Regions from separate parts of the Mesorhizobium sp. M0968 genome, predicted to be linked through region 2. Evidence: predicted binding sites of a transcription regulator. Region 2 holds the regulator's gene; each other region holds the start of a gene.
The links. Region 2 encodes LexA, which represses DNA repair genes until DNA is damaged. Its sites were predicted from a motif close to TGTTCNNNNTGTGTTCNG; they were not measured.

Region 1: NKH67_RS05010 (ATP-dependent helicase) is a predicted target of LexA. The motif match lies at 2,634-2,651, and genes of this name have one in related genera.
Region 3: NKH67_RS21490 (ImuA family protein) is a predicted target of LexA. The motif match lies at 2,960-2,977, and genes of this name have one in related genera.

Annotation. Positions count from the first base shown of each region.
Region 1 is NZ_JAMYNL010000002.1:449,382-453,912, reverse strand. Features, by position in the region: gene NKH67_RS05010 (ATP-dependent helicase) at 1-2,592, opposite strand, end outside; gene NKH67_RS05005 (glucose/quinate/shikimate family membrane-bound PQQ-dependent dehydrogenase) at 2,845-4,531, shown strand, end outside.
Region 2 is NZ_JAMYNL010000014.1:50,522-55,052, reverse strand. Features, by position in the region: gene NKH67_RS22100 (hormone-sensitive lipase) at 1-253, opposite strand, end outside; gene kynU (kynureninase) at 349-1,596, opposite strand; gene lexA (transcriptional repressor LexA) at 2,044-2,778, shown strand; gene NKH67_RS22085 (ComEC/Rec2 family competence protein) at 2,772-4,531, opposite strand, start outside.
Region 3 is NZ_JAMYNL010000013.1:79,222-83,752, forward strand. Features, by position in the region: gene NKH67_RS21480 (error-prone DNA polymerase) at 1-735, opposite strand, end outside; gene NKH67_RS21485 (Y-family DNA polymerase) at 732-2,255, opposite strand; gene NKH67_RS21490 (ImuA family protein) at 2,170-2,928, opposite strand; gene poxB (ubiquinone-dependent pyruvate dehydrogenase) at 3,314-4,531, opposite strand, start outside.

The sequences.
Region 1 (4,531 bases), on a different contig from region 2:
GCTGAAGGGGGACGGCGTGTCGGCGACGGATTTGGCGACCAGCTCGCCGTCGATTGTGCGGCCCTTGACCGAGGTGCGGCCGGCGCCGTAGCCGGAGTCGGTTTCGCCATAGCCGATGCGCTCGACCTGGTGGCCGGAGCGCGTGCCCCAATTGCGGTCGGTGGCCTCGGTGCGGTTGGCTTGGGCGCGCTGCCAGCCCGGTGTCGCATAGGTGCTGGAGAAAGCGCCGGATTTTTCAGCACCGTTATTGCCGCCAATGTTGTCGAAGCGCGATGCTCCATAGGGGTTCTGCCTGCCTGCCCCTTGGCCGCCGCGACCGGAGGCGAACGAGCCGCCGCCGTAGGAATTGCCGTAACCGCCGTAGCTGTTGCCGCTCTCGGCGACCTCGACATGGGCTTCCGGCAACTCGTCGAGGAAGCGTGACGGGATGGTCGACTGCCAGAGGCCGTGGATGCGGCGGTTGGAGACGAACCAGATGTGCAGGTTCTTCTTGGCGCGGGTCAAGCCGACATAGGCAAGCCGGCGCTCCTCCTCCAGCCCGGAGCGGCCACCCTCGTCGAGCGAGCGCTGGTGCGGAAAAAGACCTTCCTCCCAACCAGGGAGAAAAACGGTCTCGAATTCGAGGCCCTTGGCCGAATGCAGCGTCATGATGTTAACGGCGTCGAGCTCGGCGTTCTGCTCGGCGTCCATGACGAGTGCGACGTGTTCGAGGAAGGAGCGCAGCGATTCGTACTCCTCCATGGAGCGGATCAGTTCTTTTAAGTTCTCGAGCCGGCCGGGCGCTTCAACCGAGCGGTCGTTCTTCCACATGTCGGTGTAGCCGCTCTCCTCGAGAATGGTCTCGGCGAGCTCGGTGTGCGGCGTGGTTTCCAGCGCCTTCTGCCAGCGCTCGAAATTGGCCGATACCTCGCGCAGTGCGGCGCGCGGCTTCGGCTTCAACTCGTCGCTTTCGGCGAGTTTTGCCGCCGCCTCCAGCATCGGGATGCGCAGGGCGCGTGCGGTGTCGTGGATCTGGCGGATGGTGGCCTCGCCAAGGCCGCGCTTCGGCACGTTGACGATGCGCTCGAAGGCGAGGTCGTCGGCGCCTTGCGCGACGACGCGGAAGAAGGCCAGCGCATCGCGGATTTCGAGGCGCTCGTAGAAGCGCGGGCCGCCGATGACGCGGTAGTTGAGGCCGAGCGTGACGAAGCGGTCCTCGAATTCGCGCATCTGGAAGGAGGCGCGGACGAGGATCGCCATGTCGTTGAGATTGTGCTTCTGGCGCTGATAAGCCTCGATGGTCTCGCCGACGGCGCGGGCCTCCTCTTCGGAATCCCAGGCGGCATGGACATGCACCTTCTCGTCGTCCTCGGCGATCTTTTCGGTGAACAGCGTCTTGCCGAAGCGGCCCTCATTGTGGGCGATGAGGTGGGAGGCGGTGCCGAGGATGTGCGCGGTCGAGCGATAGTTGCGCTCCAGCCGGATGATGGTGGCGCCGGGAAAATCCTTGTCGAAGCGCAGGATGTTGTCGACCTCGGCGCCGCGCCAGCCATAGATCGACTGGTCGTCGTCGCCGACGCAGCAGATATTTACGGTGGACAGGCGCGGGCTTCCCTCCCCCTTGAGGGGAGGGTGGCCGGGCGAAGCCCGGTCGGGTGGGGTCCGTGCGGCAGTGCTTGACCTACCGGCGGCAGTGCTCGACGCTCTAGCGGTGCCTTCTGCGGCAACCCCCTCCGCCCGCTTCGCGGGCACCTCCCCCTCAAGGGGGGAGGATTGCGGCCGCTGTGCCAGCAGCCGCAGCCACATGTACTGGGCGGTGTTGGTGTCCTGATATTCGTCGACGAGGATGTAGCGGAAGCGCTTGTGGTATTCCTTCAGCACGTCCGGATTGGCGCGGAAGATGCGGATCGGATGGCACAGGAGATCGCCGAAGTCGCAAGCGTTCAGCGTTTTCAGCCGCTCCTGATAGGCCTTGTAGAGCTCGCGGCCCTTGCCGTTGGCGAAGGCACGGGCATCGCCCTCGGGGATGTCGGCGGGGCCAAGGCCCTTGTTCTTCCAGCCGTCGATCATCTGGGCGAACTGCTTGGCCGGCCAGCGCTTGTCGTCCAGCCCTTCGGCCTGGATAAGCTGCTTGATCAGGCGCACGACATCATCCGTGTCGAGAATGGTGAAGTCGGATTTGAGCCCGGCCAGCTCGGCATGTCTGCGCAGCAGCTTCACTCCAATCGAGTGGAAGGTGCCGAGCCACGGCATGCCCTCGACATTGCCTTCACCGATCAACAGGCCGATGCGCTGCTTCATCTCGCGCGCCGCCTTGTTGGTGAAGGTGACGGCGAGGATCTGCGAGGGGAAAGCCTTGCCGGTGGCAAGGATGTGGGCGATGCGGGTGGTCAGGACGCGCGTTTTGCCGGTGCCGGCGCCGGCCAGCACCAGCACCGGGCCTTCGGTGGTTTCCACCGCCAGCCGCTGCTCGGGGTTGAGGCCGTTGAGATAATCGGGCGCGTTGTTCTGGTTGCTGCGGGCAGCCATGGCGCGCGCGGCAATGCCCGACGGGGCCACGGGCCGCGCGTTCGGTTCGTCAAAAAAGGGCATGTCTTCCGAAAAGCCGGACATCTCCCCCCGAATGTAGTGATTCGGCAGCGAAAGGCCAGAAGTGTCTCCGTTTTGTTCTCTGTCCAGTCGGTGGACTCACAATCTGGATGGGTCTGCTAACCAAAACGCCGGGCTTGCGATGGGCCGGCACCGTAAAACGCCGAGCTTGCTTGACAGTGGAAGCGGGCCGGAGAAAGTTGCGTGGGGGCAGGAACGCAATGCGGGGTTGCCCATGGACGCGTCGCGGAGCGCACCAGTCGAAGGAGCACCGTCTTGGCTGTGGTCATCACCTCCCTGATCCTTTTCCTCATCGGCCTGGCGATTGGCGGCGGCGGCATCTGGCTCGTGACGCTGGGCGGCAGCTGGTACTACGTCATCGTCGGTCTAGCTTTCCTTGTCGCGGCCTGGCTGCTCTACAGGCGCAGATCCACGGCGCTGTGGCTCTACGCGGCGATCGTGCTCGGCACGCTCGCCTGGGCGGTTTGGGAGATCGGCTTCGACTGGTGGGAGCTCGGCCCGCGCGGCGGCATCATCGTGCTTGTCGCGCTATGGCTGTTGACGCCATGGGCGCGGCGCGGGCTTACCGGTCCCGACGGACGCGCACCGCTTATCCTCGCCGTACTGGCATCGCTTGCCGTCGCCGGTTATTCGATGACGACCGATCCAAAGGATATTACGGGTGAACTCAACACCGACAAGGTGACGCCGACGGCCGATCTTGGCGGCAACGTGCCGGCTGGCGAATGGCACTATTACGGTCGCACGCAATACGGCCAGCGCTATTCGCCGCTCGACCAGATCACCGCCGAAAACGTTGCCAATCTGCAGCCGGCCTGGACCTATCGCACCGGCGACGTGAAAGGGCCCGACGACATCGGCGAGACGACCTATCAGGTGACGCCGCTAAAAATCGCCGACACGCTCTACATCTGCACGCCGCATAATTTCGCCATCGCCATCGATGCCGCGAGCGGTAAGGAGAAATGGCGCTTCGATCCGCAGGTCAAGCTCAACAAGGACCGCCAGCACCAGACCTGCCGCGGCGTGGCCTATTATGCCGATGCCAAGGTCGCCGCCGGCCAGCCCTGCGCCACACGCATCTACCTGCCGACATCCGACGCCCGGCTGATCGCGCTCGATGCGGCGAATGGCCAGGTCTGCCCGACTTTCGCCGAAGGCGGCACGCTGAACCTGCTCGCCAACATGCCATATCCGAAGCCGGGCTATTATTATTCGACCTCGGCGCCGCTGATCGTCGCCAACAAGATCATCGTCGGCGGCGCGGTCAACGACAATTATTCGACGCAGGAGCCGTCCGGGGTCATCCGTGCCTACGATGCCGACACCGGCGCGCTGTTGTGGAATTGGGATTCGGGCAATCCCGACCAGACGATGCCGCTGCCGCCGGACCAGACCTACACCAACAACTCACCCAACATGTGGTCGACGGCGAGCGTCGACGAGAAGCTCGGGCTGCTTTATGTGCCGCTCGGCAACAAGACGCCGGACCAACTCGGCGCCGGACGCAGCGCCAATGACGAGAAATTCTCCTCTTCGATCACCGCGCTCGATCTCAACAGCGGACAATTGCGCTGGGTGCGGCAGACGGTGCACCACGATCTCTGGGACATGGACGTGCCGGCGCAGCCGACGCTGGTCGACATCACCACGGAAAGTGGCGTGGTGCCGGCGCTGGTCGGGCCGACCAAGCAGGGCGACCTCTATGTGCTCGACCGGCGCAGCGGCGAGCCGATCGTTCCGGTCAAGGAAGTGCCGGCGCCGGGCGGCGCGATCGAAGGCGACCATACCTCGCCGACGCAGCCGCTCTCGGACCTCAGCTTCAGTCCGAAACCGCTGACCGGCGCCGACATGTGGGGCATTACCATGTTCGACCAGCTGGCCTGCCGGATCGAGCTCCGGAAGTTGCGCTATGAGGGCCGCTACACGCCGCCGTCGCTGC
Region 2 (4,531 bases):
CGAATTCCATCCAGTAGCCGCCATGAACGAACACCACGAGTCCCTTAGGCTTGATGGCCGGCAGGAAAAGATCGAGCCGGTTGCGTGGATTGTCGCCATAGGCCATGTCGAGCCGCGCCCTGCCCTCGGTCGAAAGCACGTCGCGGAAAACCCGCGCGGGCTCGATCCAGGCCGCCGGCCAGCGATCGCTGCCGGCTATGTTGGCGCCGTTGGCATAGGCGTTGTCCCAATCGGCAATGTGACGTTCGAACACCCTGCGCCCTCCCTGGCATATGGCCTTGCAGCGTAGCCGTAAGCATCGCGCGGCGCGTCGTCGCCAGCCTCACGATTCCAGCTCTCGCATCAATCTCAAGTGACAGCTGCTTTGATGGCGAAGCGCGCATCCTTCCACGCACCGGTGTGCAGGATGTCCTCAAGCACTTTGACGGCCTGCCAGACATCGGCGTAGCCGACATAGAGCGGGGTGAAGCCGAAGCGCATGGTCGATGGCGCGCGAAAATCGCCGATCACGCCTCGTTCGATCAGCGCGCGCATGACCTGGTAGCCATGCTCATGCATGAATGAAATCTGGCTGCCGCGTTTTTCCCCATCGCGCGTGCTTTCGAGCGTGAGCCCGTAAGTGCCGCACTTTGCCTCGACAAGCTCGATGAACAGATCCGCCAGCGCGATGCTCTTCTTGCGCACCGCCGTCATGTCGACATCGTTCCAGATGTCGAGCGCGCCCTTCAGCGTGCGCATCGACAGGACCGGCTGTGTGCCGCACAGAAACTGGCGGATGCCGGTGCCGGCCGCATAGCCTGGCTCGAAGGCGAAGGGCCGTGCATGGCCCCACCAGCCGGTGAGCGGCTGCTGGATGTCGGAAAGATGCCGCTCAGCCGCATAGATGAAGGCAGGCGCGCCCGGGCCGCCATTCAGATATTTGTAGGTGCAGCCAACGGCAAAATCGGCGTTTGCCTTGTCGAGTTCGACTGGCATCGCGCCGGCGGTGTGGCAGAGATCCCAGACGATCATCGCCCCGGCTTCCTGAGCCCTGCGCGTCAGCGCCGGCATGTCGCGCAGTTCGCCCGACTTATAGTTGACGTGGTTGACCAGCACCACAGCGGTGCGTTCGTCGATCAGCTCTTCGATGGTCGGCGCGTCGACTCCCGAGAGGCGCAGCAGCGTATCTTTTCGCGTCGAAACCACACCCTCGGCCATGTAGAGGTCCGTCGGAAAACTATCGCCCTCGGCGACGATGACCTGCCGCTCCGGTCGCATGGCCATGGCGGCGTGCAGCAGCTTGTAGATATTGACCGATGTCGTGTCGCAGACCACTGTCTGGCCGGCCGCGGCCCCGATCAGGCGCCCGAGCTGGTCGCCAAGTTCAAGCGGCATGTTGAACCAGCCGGCCGTGTTCCATGCGCGGATGAGATCATGCGACCATTCTTCGGTCGCGGCCTTGTGCAGTTCATCGAAAGCGGCACGTGAAGCAGCTCCTAGCGAATTGCCGTCGAGATAGATCACTCCTTGCGGCAACACAAAGCGGTCGCGCATCGCGCGCAGCGGATCCGCGGCATCCATCGCCTTTATGGCCACGAGATCGGGAATTCCTGTCATGATTTGTCTGCTCCCCCAAGATCCAACGCAACGCCGGACACGCATCGACTGTTCTTCCATTACTTGGTTGCGCGCAGCAAGGCTCCACCGGCGAGAAGCAGCCTGACCAGGCGGTGGAAACCGGGACTTAACCCGAGGTTGGCGTTTTGAGTTCGTTTCGTTCACGGTGCATTGACCAAACCGCACAGTCGATACGGGTTCAATTCCGTGCCTTTTGCCGACCGACGGCCGATGCCAGTGCCGCCTTCTAGGAGGCCAGAAGGGCGCAAACGAAAGCAGAATCAAGGCGATGAGGCTCGCGGCGGTGAAAATGCGTTACGCCGGTAGGGGACGTCGTTTGTTTCCCGAGCCTTAACGCATTCATTAAACTTTAAACAGTTGCGGAACACAACTGGAACAGATAGTGTTTGTTCTGGGTTTGTTTTTCTGATTCTGTTGGGGGTCGCTATGCTGACACGCAAACAACACGAACTGCTTATGTTCATCCACGAAAGGTTGAAGGAAAGCGGTATCCCGCCTTCATTCGACGAGATGAAGGAAGCGCTCGACCTGGCTTCCAAATCCGGAATCCACCGGCTGATTACGGCGCTGGAGGAGCGCGGCTTCATTCGCCGTTTGCCCAACCGGGCCCGTGCGCTGGAGGTGCTACGCCTGCCTGACTCGATCGCCCCCGGCCTCAATGCGGCACGCAAGTTCTCGCCGAGTGTCATCCAGGGCAGCCTTGGGCAAGGCGCCCCTCGGCAGGGCAAGCCGACATCGTCGCGCGTGCCCGCAGCCGGAAATGACGACGATGTCGTCGCCGCCGTTTCGATCCCGGTAATGGGCCGCATCGCTGCCGGTGTGCCGATCGACGCCATCCAGCACCAGACGCATTCGATTTCGGTGCCGCCGGATATGATCATGGGCGGCGAGCATTATGCGCTCGAGGTCAAAGGCGATTCGATGATCGAGGCCGGCATTTTCGACGGCGACACGGTGATCATCCGCAATGCCGATACGGCGAGCCCCGGTGAGATCGTGGTGGCACTGGTCGACGAGGAGGAAGCGACGCTGAAGCGGTTCCGCCGCAAGGGCGCCTCGATCGCCCTGGAAGCCGCCAATCCGGCCTACGAGACGCGCATCTTCGGACCAGACAGGGTCAAGGTGCAGGGCAAGCTCGTCGGACTGATCCGCCGCTACTGAGTTCCGCCCTTGGCGCCGGCTTTGGGATTGTCGGCCCTGCGGTATGGCGGCAGGCCCCGTGCCGCGCGTGAAAATTTCCGTTGCACGTGCCAGGGCCGGTATGATTTTTCGACGGCGAAGCGGATCTCGGCGCGTGTTGCCGCTTGTGGATCGAAATAGACGGCGGCACTTCCCGCGCGCGCCAGTTGCCGTTTGGTGACGACGAGGACCAGCCGGTCGTAGTAGCAGGGGTTATGGGCGGTGGCGTCGTCGATGACGATCAAGCTGGCAAAGGCGCAGGCTGGCCGCGCAGTATCGCGGTCCGTGGCTTGCGCGATGATCGCGCCGGATGGATGCCTGGCAAGGCAGAGGCCGTCCGTGCAAATGAACGGCATGCCCGGCGGCAGGTCGGCCGGATCGGCAATGTCGAATTGCGGGTCGTTCTTTCCAGGGGTTTCCGGCGCGACGATGGCCTCCGATGTGAGCGCGCGTTTCCAGTTGTCGATGGTGAACTCATTCGGGCGTGCCCGGTTGACCGCGAGTTCACCGCTGCCGATCGACAGCGCGACCAGCCGTGCGTCCTCCGAGACCAATACGTCGGGAATGCGTGTCTGCGTTGTCGTCAGCAAGCCGGCGAGCGCAAAAGGAAGTGCCGCCAGCCGCAACCACGTCGTCGCCATGCTGGCAATGACGAGGGCGATCGTCACCAGAAGGACGGATCTCAGCGAAATCAGCCCGACCGCATCGATCGGCGAGCGCTCCGAGATCCACCCGGACAGGGCGATCATCGCCGTCAGCCCCTTGCCCATGACATAGAGGAAAGGGCCATCCGCACCGAACGGCATCGCCAGCGCGCTGAGAACGGCGAAGGGCATGACGACCAGTGAGACGATGGGCATGATGGCCAGATTGGCGAACAGGCTGAGCGGCGCCACGCGCTGGAAATGCCATATGGCGAAAAGCGCCGTGGCGCTCCCTGCAATGATCGAGGTCATCGCCAGACCGCACATGCCCAGCAGGACCTTTCGAGTGGCAAGGCGTAGCGGCGACTGCCGCGGCGGCGGCGTGGTGGCCCTCCCGGCGCGGTAATCGGACCAGCCTGCATAGGCGCCGACAAGGGCCGCCGTCGCGGCGAAGGACATCTGGAAACTCGGACCGACCACCTCGTGCGGCGACACCAGGATGACCGCGATGGCCGAGATCGCCAGGTTGCGCATGGTGAGCGCGGCCCGGTCGACCAGCACGGCGATAAGCATCACCGCCAGCATGATGAAGCTGCGTTCGGCCGCCACGACAATGCCGGAAAAGACGAGGTAGGCCGCAATCGAAAAAAGCGCGGCGGCCGCGGCATACTTCTTGACCGGCCGTCGCGATGAGAAATCGGGAAACAGCGCAAAGGCACCCCGCAGCAGCGCCATGATGGTGCCGGCGACCAACGCCATATGCAGCCCCGAGATAGAGATGATGTGGTAGATGCCGGTGCGCCGCATCGCTTCGTTGATCTCCTCGGGAATGCCGGCGCGCACGCCGACGATCAGCGCAGCAGCAATCTCGCCCTCGGCACCGCCGATGCGGCTGCGGATATGGTCGGCGATGGATTCGCGCGCGTCTTCGATCGCGGAAGAAAGCTGCGCGGCAAGCGGCATGCTGCCCGACGACACGACTTTCGGATTGCCGAGAAAAAAGCCGCTGCCGCCGATACCGGCGAAATAGCTGTCGAACGAGAAATCATAGCTGTCGGGCCGCACCGGGCCGGTCGGCGGCAGCAGCAGCA
Region 3 (4,531 bases), on a different contig from region 2:
GGCGGTGCACGCCAGCGCCTCGGGGTAACGGCTGAACAGCCGCGCCATTTCATCGCCCGGTTTGAGATAGCGGTCGGCATGACGTTCGCGCCGGAAGCCGGCGTCGTCGATGGTGACGTTATGGCGAATGCAGGTGACGACATCCTGCATCATGCGGCGGGCCGGCTCGTGGAAAAGCACGTCATTGGTAACGACGGTTCGCACCCCCATCGCGGCCGCCAGGTTGGCCAGCTCGTAAAGCCGGAGCTGGTCGTTCGGGCGCCTGCGCAAGGTGAGCGCCAGATAGGCGCGATCGCCGAAGATCTCGCGCAGCCGCCGCAAACGAACGGCACAAATATCATCGGCGTGGTCCGGCACCAGGATCGCGATCAGACCTTCGCCATAGGCGACGACATCATCCCATTCGAGATGACACTTGGCTTTGCCGGCCCTGCCCTTCCCGAGCGTCAGCAAGCGACAGAGCCTCGAGTAAGCCGGTCGGTCGGTCGGATAGACCAGGACCGACATGCCGTCGGCGAGATCGAGACGGCAGCCGACGATCAGCCGCACGCCTGTCGCCTTCGCCGCTTCGTGGGCGCGCACGATGCCGGCAAGCGAATTGCGATCGACGACTGCCAGCGCTTCGATGCCGAGCAGTGCCGCCTGCGCAAACAGCTCTTCGCAGGATGATGCTCCACGCAGGAACGAGAAATGCGAGGTCACCTGCAACTCGGCATATCGGGTTCCGACAGTCATCCGAAGATTCCGTGCATGAACCACTTGTGCGATCCGGTCGTGGCATCCTCTCCGTCGCCGGCACGGAAGACCCAGTAGCGTTCGCCGTTCTCATCCTCGACCTGGAAGTAGTCCCGCACCGCAGCCAGCTCCGCGTCGCGCTTCCACCATTCCCCGAAGACGCGTTCTGGGCCGTCCGCCCGTTTCACGCGCCGGCGAACGCCGCGCCAGGTGAAGGTCACGGGCGGATGGTCCGGGAGAAGCGCCACTGTTTCGATCGGCTCGGGCCGCGGCAGCAACCGCGATGGGCGCGGCCAATGGCCGGGCCAGCCCTCGCCGGTATCAGGCGCCATTGGGGCAATGCGTTGAACCGACCGTTCGGGAACGTCGCTCTGCACCGGGGCGAAGCGATAGAGCCGGTCCTCGCCGACACGGTTGGCGAGAACGTCGATCACATCCGAAACGTCTGGCTCCGGCGCCTCGGCGAGCGTGGAAATCATCTGCTTGGCCCGCAGCGGCTCGGCAACGGTCGCGGCAAGCCGCATAAGCTCGATGCCGAACCCTGAATCGATCGTTTCTATTTTATCTGTGAGAAGCCGGGTCAAGCGCTTCGTATCGCGAACCGGCATTGCCGTGCCGACGCGGATCGCCTCGATCCGATTATCGACGCGGAAGAACAGAAGGTCGAGCCGGCGCGCGCCAAGCCCTCGCGTCTCGAGTGCGGCGCAAAGCTCGGCCACCAGCTTGCCCGTATAGCGCGCGATCGTCTCTGCCGCGCCGATCGGTTCGGCAAAATTGCGGCGCACTTCGACGATTTCCTGCGGTCGGATCGGCTCTATCGGTTCACTCACCCGCCCGAACGCCTGGTCGAGGCGGCGACCGGGTTCCGGTCCGAAACGCAAGGCGAGCGACGCGCGTGGCGTAGCGGCGAGGTCCGCAATCGTCTCGAAGCCGAGCCGACGCAGACCATCGATCGTCACGGCGGGTAGGCGAAGCGCCGCGATCGGCAAAGGCAGGATCGCCTGTGCGATCTCACCGGATGGAACCACAAGGATCTGCCGCGTGCCGAAGCGCGCCAGCGCGTGGGCTGCACCCCATCTATCAGCGACCGCGGCACGCGCGGCTAGACCGGAGCCGCCAAGTCGCTCCACCATATCGGTGAGCATTGCCGCCTCGCCGCCATGCAGATGGTCGGCGCCGGTCGTGTCGATCACGAGACCGTCCGGCGGATCGGCGGCGACGATCGGCGCATAGCGACGTAGCGCCCACAGCGCCAACCGCTCGAGCGCCATGGCGTCGTCATCGGGCTCGGCATCATGGACGATCAGGCCCGGGACCAGCGCCTGCGCCTTGCTCGCCGGAATGCCGATGCGCAGGCCCGCTGCGTGGGCTGCAGCATCAGCGGCAAGCACGACACGGCGGCGCCCGTCACGGCCGATGAGGACGAGCGGCGTCTCAGGCGGAGGCGCGGCGTCGCCCGATTTCCTTCTGAAGCGGTCTGTCGGCCACATCGGAAGGAAGAGCGATACGACCCTTGGCATCGCAAGCCTCCACTATGAAATCTGCACTCTCTCCTGCACGGCATCGGATCAGTTCAACGTGCCAGCGCGCCCGTCCAATCCCCGGCACCGGCAATGGTGTCGACGGCAGGACCGACACCCGCCAGCGTGTCTCGGCGGCGGTTGGCTGCCCAAAATCCGTTGCCTCCGTCTGCCGACGCCAGCGGCGAATGGCGATGCCGATGGCGCCGGAGCTTTCGGCGGCAAGCTGAAGCCGCCGTGAGGCCGTCATCGAAAGCCGGGCAATCTCGGCAACGACAGCGCCAAAACCTCCGCGAAGACCCTCTTCGAAACAGGCGAGAATGGATTTTTCGTCGCCGGCTTCGACATAGATTACCCGCCCTGGAGGAAGACCGGCCTGTTCGATTGCCGGCGCAAAAAGATCGGGCCGGGTAACGCACCACAGCACCTTGCCGACCGTGCGCGCGGCAATACCGGCAGCGAAGAGTGCAGCGGCCGCGCCATCGACGGCGCCATTGCCACCGCCTGCGACCTCGTGCAGACCGCCAAAAGCCAGTCCCCCTCCCGGCAGAACCCTGTCGATCGCGGCCACTCCGAACGGCAAAACCGTACGCGCGCGCGCATTTCCACCTTCGAGACGCGCGATTCGTTCTCGAAGCTCGGAAATGACAGCAGGGGGCGCCGATACACTCATCTGACCCTTGAAACGCGGAAAGCCCGTGATATGTTCTACATTTGTTCTCGTCTTGGTTAAGAGTCAACCGGGATGATGTCGTGCCCCCTGCGGAAGGAGGCATTCGATGCTCTCGGATAGTCCAGAGCGCGGGCCATCGGGCCATATACTTCAATGCGAAAATGCGAGTTCCAATTTTGGAGTTTTGGGCGCCGCGGAGTGTCCGAAAATTGTAGCATATTTCGGACATGCCGATAGTTGAGTCTGATACCGATCTTCGCTCGCGCCTGCTTGCCTGTAGCTTCCAAATACCCACAGGGCGAGGCAAAAAGACCTCGGGGTGATTAAGGACGAAGCCCATGTCCGATAGGCCCGCAGCGGACTTCTCTTCAGAAGAGGTCATTTCCTAGCGGGGCAGCAGATTGGTCGCGGCGAGATCGATCACCTCATCGCCGCGACCGCTCATCACGGCGCGGATCATCCACAGGCCGAAGCCCTTCATTTCGGCGCTGGTGATCGTGGGCGGCATGGACAGCTCCTGTGTGGCGCTGACGACATCAAGCAGGGCCGGTCCGTCATGGGCCAGAATGTCGGCGACTGCACCGGGCAACTCGCCCGAATCCTCGACGCGGATGGCATGGATGCCCATGGCCCGTGCCATGGCGGCAAAGTCGGGATTATCCAGCGACACACCGGTTTCGAGAAACCCGCCCGCTTTCATTTCCATGGCGACAAAGCCCAGTACGCCATTGTTGAGGATGATGATCTTGACCGGCAGATTCTGCTGGCGCAGCGTGATCAGGTCGCCCATCAGCATCGAGAAGCCACCGTCGCCGGCGAGCGCGACCACCTGGCGGCCGGGCTGCGCCGCCTGGATGCCGATGGCTTGCGGCATGGCATTGGCCATCGAACCATGTGCCAGCGAACCTACCAGCCGGCGCCGGCCATTCATCTCGAGATAGCGGGCCACCCAGATGGTGGGCGTGCCGACATCGAAGGTGAACACGGCATCCTCGGCTGCCAGGTCACTGACCACCTTGGTCAGATATTGCGGATGGATCGGCCCGCGCCCTGCGGTGCCCGCGGCCAGATCATCGAGCCCCTTGCGTGAAGCGGCGTAGCGCTTGAGCGATTTATCCAGATGGGCCCGGTCTGTGCGCGCCGGCACATGGGGCAAGAGCGCGGCAATCGTCAGCCCCACATCGCCGACCACGCCGACGTCGAGACGTACCCGGCGCCCCAGGTTCTCGGGTCGAATATCGACCTGGGCTATTTTGCATGTAGACGGCAGGAATTGCTTGTAGGGGAAGTCGGTCCCCAGCATGACCAGCAGGTCGCAGTCGTGCATGGCCTCATAGCCCGAGGCAAAGCCGATGAACCCGGTCATTCCCACGTCATGGGGATTGTCGTATTCGACATATTCCTTGCCGCCCAGGGCATGGACGATTGGCGCTTTCAGGGCCTCGGCCAGCGCCATCAGCGGCGCATGGGCGCCGGCACAACCGCGACCGCCGAACAGTGTCACCTTGCGCGCCTCGCCGATCAGTTGCGCCAGCGCCTCGATGTCGGCATCGGCCGGGTAAACCTGGGGCAGAGACGGCAGCAGACTTTGCCGGCTGGCGAC